DNA from 3 places in the Halobacillus trueperi genome. Region 2 is predicted to be linked to each of the others. Evidence: predicted binding sites of a transcription regulator. Region 2 holds the regulator's gene; each other region holds the start of a gene.
What was found. The regulator LexA, encoded in region 2, represses DNA repair genes until DNA is damaged. The targets are predictions, from matches to a motif close to CGAACATATGTTCG.
Positions count from the first base shown of each region.

Region 1: the regulator LexA is predicted to act here: its motif matches at 1,339-1,352, upstream of DYE48_RS09455 (YolD-like family protein).
Region 3: the regulator LexA is predicted to act here: its motif matches at 1,177-1,190, upstream of DYE48_RS03140 (Y-family DNA polymerase).

Region 1 covers NZ_QUAE01000006.1:33,824-36,098, forward strand. The annotation lists gene DYE48_RS09450 (transglycosylase domain-containing protein) at 1-701, shown strand, start outside; gene DYE48_RS09455 (YolD-like family protein) at 979-1,323, opposite strand; gene DYE48_RS09460 (hypothetical protein) at 1,448-1,675, opposite strand; gene DYE48_RS09465 (YwhD family protein) at 1,778-2,275, opposite strand, start outside.
Region 2 covers NZ_QUAE01000005.1:113,835-116,109, forward strand. The annotation lists gene glnA (type I glutamate--ammonia ligase) at 1-279, shown strand, start outside; gene DYE48_RS08480 (hypothetical protein) at 444-668, shown strand; gene lexA (transcriptional repressor LexA) at 715-1,338, opposite strand; gene DYE48_RS08490 (YneB family resolvase-like protein) at 1,638-2,275, shown strand, end outside.
Region 3 covers NZ_QUAE01000002.1:107,868-110,142, reverse strand. The annotation lists gene DYE48_RS03150 (MBL fold metallo-hydrolase) at 1-238, shown strand, start outside; gene DYE48_RS03145 (SDR family NAD(P)-dependent oxidoreductase) at 243-1,037, shown strand; gene DYE48_RS03140 (Y-family DNA polymerase) at 1,230-2,275, shown strand, end outside.

The sequences.
Region 1 (2,275 bases), on a different contig from region 2:
TCAAGCCACACCCTTCTCTTGCCTTAGGGTACTCCTCCATATCCCTTTTCGATATGGTCAGTGCCTATGGAAAAATGGTGAAAGGAACGGAATCCATTGAGGGACATACGATCGCTAAAATTACGGACCGACACGGGAATGTGCTGTATGAATACCAACCGGCTTACAATAAAGACGATGCTGTCGATCGAGCACGGGCGTTCACCGTGACCCACATGATGACGGGGATGTTCGATCCGATCTTAGATGCCGATTATGCATCGGTTACAGGTACTCCAATTAAAGGGAAGCTGACACGCATGTATGGAGGAAAATCCGGAACGACTGACAACGATAGCTGGATGATCGGATTCAGCCCTCAGTACGTTTCCGGTGTATGGGTCGGATATGATGAAGGCAGTAAGCCGCTCAAAGACTTCAACGACCATCGGTATGCGAAAGCCATCTGGGCCGATACGATGGAGAAAATACATGAGACAGAACCTACAGCAGCCTTCATCCCGCCCCCAGGGGTGAAAGGGGTCTACATCGACCCGGAAACCGGCTATGTCGCAGGTCCCAACTGTCCGCAGGAACGGTTAGTGTACATGGAAGAAACTGATATTCCTGAGGATGTTTGTGGCGGAGACGAAAGCAAGGATGTTGATGATGAATTCAAAGATGATCCTTGGTTCAAAGATGTGGTGGACTGGTTCTTTTAATGCGATTCTCGGTTCCTTTGGTGCGCGATTCATGCTCTCTTTGGCGCGAAAGGTCATCCTCAAAACGGATGACCTTTCGCTTTTTTTAACTGCTTTATCACACAGTAAAAAAAGACAGAGAAAACGACCGGGGGAACCGGTCGCTTTCTCTGTCCTAGTAAACATGTATAATCCATGTGTTACTTAATATATTACCCTTATCGCTGATTCGTCAAGATTGGGCGTCTGAATTCTTACACTTTTTTCATGAACATTTTGTGAACAAATCGTGAACACCTTATAAAATGGCAAGGTCAGCGATATCATCCAGGGGAATGCGGATCTTCTCTTTCGTCTGTCCATCAACCCCTGATACGGTGTGATTATTACGGTTCACATGGGTCACCTTCATCCTTATATCTTCATACTCGAAACCATTGTGGACTCTAACCTGGACGGTAAGATTGTCCGTTAGTGCCCTCTGCAAAAGAAAGTCAATCTCGACAGCTTTCTGTTCATCCATAATTCCTTTTTCTACCCGCTGATCTTCTTTCCAAAGTTTTTTCACCATTTCTACATGCTCCGGTAACATGAGCGATGTCCACTTGATCGTCCCGCGATCACGATTCCGGTTATCCATCATTGGTTCCCTCCACCACGAACGTTTGTTCTTATTCTATCATAAAAGAGGGAATCGTAAACTGGAATTTTCATACTTAGCTACATGGTCGTCTCTCTTGTCTAGAAAAAAGGGGTGTACGCTTTATCTACTCCATTTCTTTGTTACCTGCGTTTGCCTTCTTCTGATAACCGAACACGAAAATACAACTCACATAGATCACAAACGCACCTGAAACAAACCATAACCCTGATGTTAAATACTCATGTTCTGCATAAAAAGACCATTTAAACAGGAAATGAAGAATTCCTGAAATCAACCCCACAAGAGCAATCACAAAGTGAAATACTACATCATCTTCTAATATCCTTTTCATAGGATCCACTCCTTTCTTTTACAAAAAATATCAAATGAGAAAGAGGGAAACCCTGCAGATTCCCCTCTCTCCATAACGATGCTATGAGCTTTCAATCATGAATTATTGTACACCTAGAGAGTCTTTCAATTCCTGGGCTGTGTTCTCCCATAGTTCTGGTTTGAAATCACGCAAATATCCTCCGAGCAGCTTTTTCGACTTCTCATCAAGGTGATCGACGACAAAGCGACCCTTCAAGGATTTATCCATGTGGTTCACGTGTTCAGGCATCAATTTGTATCCGCGCTTGATGGACCTGTCCACGACAATCTCACTGGCAGCTACGCCGTGGTAACACGGTCTTCCTTCCTGGTAATCCACCGTTACCCATGCGATCCAATATTTCAGTCCGTTTTTAACGACTTCACGGTCGGTAATGAACTTGATCCGTTTTTCTACTTTACTACGCGCGTGAAGCGCACCCATATCGACATAGGCTTCGTCTTCATTCGGATCCACAATGACCGGGGTCATGTTCTCCAAACTGATGGAACCGACACCATATCCGCCATGACCATCGGTCGAATCATCTTTAAGGATTGTAAATTGGTTCTTCTTTTT
Region 2 (2,275 bases):
GCTGGACTTGATGGTGTGGAAAATAAACTGGAAGCACCTGCTCCAGTCGATCGGAACATTTACGTTATGGATAAGAAAGAGCGTGAAGCACACGGAGTCAAAGACCTACCTGCTACTTTGTATGATGCATTGGAAGAGCTGCATCAAGATCCAATCATGGTAGAAGCTCTCGGCGAACACCTATTTGAACATTTCATTGAAGCGAAAGAAATTGAATGGGATATGTTCCGCACACAGGTTCATCCGTGGGAACGCGAACAATATTTACAGACGTATTAAACCTTAAAACCCTTGAAGCTAATAGCTTCAAGGGTTTTTCTATGCCTCACGAAACAGTTTGAATAGGGTGAAGAAAATTTCAAGATTTTGGTCGTATACTTTAGTGGATGTGTTACATATAATATTAGTAAGAACAAACGTTCCCTATTATGGAGGTGTCACCAATGGAAGCATTATTCCAACGTTCAAAACTCGAAAAGATGAAGTTGGAATGGATCTATATCAACCATAAAGGCGATTTGTCTCAACGGGTGATTAGAGTGGTCGACATTCAGGATGAATATGTAATTGCTTACTGCTATGAACGAAAACAAGTGAGAACGTTCAGAAAAAATAATATATTGTCTGTATTTCCTTTAACCTCCATCCGGAAAAGTTATGGAGCATGACAAAAATAAAGAAAGAGGCGAGTTTAACAAAACTCGCCTCTTTCAATTAATGTACGGTTCTGTATAGACCGACGACTTTCCCTAAAATGGATACGTCCTGTAATAGGATCGGTTCCATTGTTGCGTTTTCAGGCTGTAAACGAACGTGATTTCTTTCCTTGAAGAATCGTTTGACAGTGGCTTCTTCATCTTCTGTCATCGCCACGACGATGTCGCCGTTCTGAGCGGTTTGCTGTTGTCTGACGATGACCATGTCGCCGTCTAGAATTCCTGCCTCAATCATACTTTCCCCCTGGACGATCAGGACGAACGTGTTGTCATCAGATCCTGCGAGTGTATCTGGAAGCGGGACATATTCTTCGATATTCTCTACAGCTGTAATCGGTGAACCAGCCGTGACTTTACCGATTACTGGAGCATAGGAGGCTTCACTTCTCGGAATACTGTGATCTTCTTCCAATTCAATGACTTCAATGGCACGAGGTTTCGTCGGATCGCGTCTAATGTAGCCTTTTTTCTCTAATCTGGATAAGTGACCATGTACTGTTGAACTTGAAGCGAGACCAACGGATTGACCGATCTCTCTTACGGATGGTGGATATCCTTTCATTAAAACCTGCTCTTTAATAAAATCTAGTATTTCCTGCTGCCGTTTTGAAAGTTTACTCATAGATTAGCACCTCGTACATAGGATTATAGTAACCACATTGTACCACTTATGATTCAAAAATACAAACACGCGTTCGAAAAAACCATTGACAAGAACCTGTGTTCGTATATAATAAAAGTAACAAACACGAACACAGGTTCTTAAGAACGTTCGTTCTATGAAAACGGAGGGGTTATGTATGTTTAACAAATTATCGAAGCTGGATTACACCTACATTATTCTTTTTATTGTTAGTTTTATCATTCTCTATTATTCTATGGTCACAGCTGTTTAATAGAGAAAGAGAGAGGAACATTCAATTGAAGGTGATTTTATACTGCAGGGTAAGTACGGAAAAAGAAGCTCAAGTGACATCATTAAACCGCCAAAGAACCGAGTTGACTTCAATGGCAGACAGTCACGAATTTGAAGTTGTGGAATGTATTGAAGAACAAGCGAGTGGTTACGATATTGAGCGGGACGGGATCTTCCGTATGCTGGAATGTTTTTCTTCCGGGCGTGCGGAAGCTCTGTTAATTCAGGATGAGACTCGATTGGGACGTGGGAATACGAAAATCGCATTGTTTCATCAATTGAATCGGTTGAATATTAAGGTGTATTCTTTATCAAATCAGGGAGAGTTGCAGTTATCAGAGTCGGATTCTATGGTTTTACAGATTGTGGGGATCGTAGAGGAATACCAGAGGAAAATACATAATATGAAAATACGCCGGGGAATGAGAAAAGCCGTTGAGGGCGGCTATGACCCATCAATCAATTTATCCAATCGGGACCAGGCGCCAGGTCGTGAGAGAATCAAATTTCCTATTGAAGAAGTTGTCCGGTTAAGGAAAAATGAGCTGACGTTTAAAGATATCGCTGCGACACTAAGAGGCCTTGGATATGATGTATCGAAGGCTACGGTTCATCGCAGATACAAGGAATACCTATCGCTTGA
Region 3 (2,275 bases), on a different contig from region 2:
ACTGATTCAGGAACGGTTAAAAAAGCAGGAACAGCGAGCGGAAAAGGTATTCCGAATGTTTAGCGAGGGGCCATTACGTGCATATGACGTATGCAAGCGTCTCTTTCCGAAACACATCGAGAATCAATTCGGTTTGACGATGTCTGAAACAATCGGACAACTGGACTACTTAGAAAGCGTTGGAAAGCTTAAAGTTTCTTACGTAGACGGAGAGAAATTCTATCAAGCAAATAGGTGATCGAATGAATGAACGAGTAAAAGGAAAAAAAGTGCTTATCACAGGAGCCTCGAGCGGAATTGGCGAATTTCTCGCGATTCACGTTGCGCAGGAAGGCGGAACCCCGATTCTTGTTGCACGGACCGCACACAAATTGGAAATCATCGCAGAGAAGATTGAAGAAGCCTTTGGCGTCAAAAGTCCATGGTACCCTGCGGATTTATCGAATGATGCGGAATGGAAAGATACGATTGACCGGATCTGCTATGAACATGGATCCATTGACGGGTTGATCAATAATGCAGGAATCGCCGTGTTCGATCATGTGGCTGAATCGAACTGGCAGGATATTGAGCGTATGCTGTCTGTGAACGTGAAGTCACTGTTTCGCGCCACGCATCAGCTGCTGCCACATTTGGTGCAGCATGGAGAAGGCCATATCATCAACATAGCTTCACAGGCAGGCAAAATCGCCACACCGAAATCAGCCGTTTATGCAGCGACTAAGCATGCGGTTATAGGTTTCACGAATGCGTTAAGGATGGAAGTAGAGCCTTTAGGCATCTATGTCACTTCCGTCAATCTCGGACCTGTGAGGACGAATTTCTTTCAGCAGGCGGACCCGAGCGGGAAGTATGAGAAATCGGTTGATAAGATCATGCTTGATCCGAACCGTGTAGCAAGAACGGTTGTCCACCATTTATTTACGAAACAGCGAGAAATCAATATGCCTTCCTGGATGGACTCCGGAAGCAAAGTCTACTCTCTCGCACCCGTTGCAATGGAAAAACTCATGCAAAGACAATTCAACAAAAAATGACCGCAATCACACAAAACCTCTTTCCAGGGAAGAGGTTTTTGTATGGGGTGTGATGGAAAAATATGTATGACCTGGTACACCAATATCTGTAAGACCTGGTCAGACAGGAAATGGTAGCAGGAATTGGCACTTGCAAATACGAACATATATTCGCATAATGAGGATATACTAGGTAAAGGAGGTGGAGGCGACATGGGAAATCCGAGCATTGATTATGGAAGGTATCCGGACAGAGGGATTCTGTGTGTGGACATGAAGAGTTTCTATGCGAGCTGTGCGGCGATCGATCGTGGACTCGATCCGCTTACGGTCCCGCTCGCTGTCGTGGCCGATACGAATCGTAAAGGAAGTGTCGTATTGGCTGCGACGCCGGCGATGAAAAAGAAATACGGCATCCGCACAGGGAGCCGCCTGTTTGAAATCCCTTCCGCGCCGGAAATTGTCATCGTCTCCGCGCAAATGAGGAAGTACTTAGAAGTATCCACTCAAGTAACGAACCTTTTTCACAAATTCGTCCCGAAAGAAAAGATCCATACGTACAGCGTTGACGAAAGCTTTTTAGAAGTGGGGGACAACAAAGGGAAATTCGGCGTGCCGGAGGAAACGGCTCAAATGATCGTCGATGAATTAAAAGAAACGTTCCATCTAGATGCAGCGATCGGCATTGGTCCGAACATGTTGCTTTCCAAACTCTGCCTTGATCTTGAAGCAAAAAAGAAGGGCATCGCCCGTTGGACATACCATGACTTCCGCGAGAAGCTGTGGCCGGTCGCTCCCCTGTCAGAAATGTGGGGCATCGGTCCGCGGCTTGAACACCGTCTGAATCGCATGGGGATCTGGTCTGTCGGGCAGTTGGCAAAGTTTCCGCTCGATCGTCTTGAAAAAACGTTCGGAGTGATGGGAAATCAGCTCTACTACCATGCGAACGGCATTGACATGTCCGATCCCGGTGCTCCGATCATTCACGGTCAGGTGAGCTATGGAAAAAGTCAGATTCTCCTTCGTGATTATCAAGATCCCGAAGAGGTGAAGTACGTCATCCTCGAAATGTGTGAAGAAGTCGCCCGTCGCGCCCGGAAAAAAGGCCATGCAGGGAGAACGATTTCTCTCGGGATCGGCTATAGCAAAAGTGAAGGAGCGGGTGGCTTTCACCGGTCCGTATCTATTGAACATCCGACGAGCATTACGATGGACATTTACCACGCCTGCCTCACCCTGTTCCACCGCTTTTTTAATGG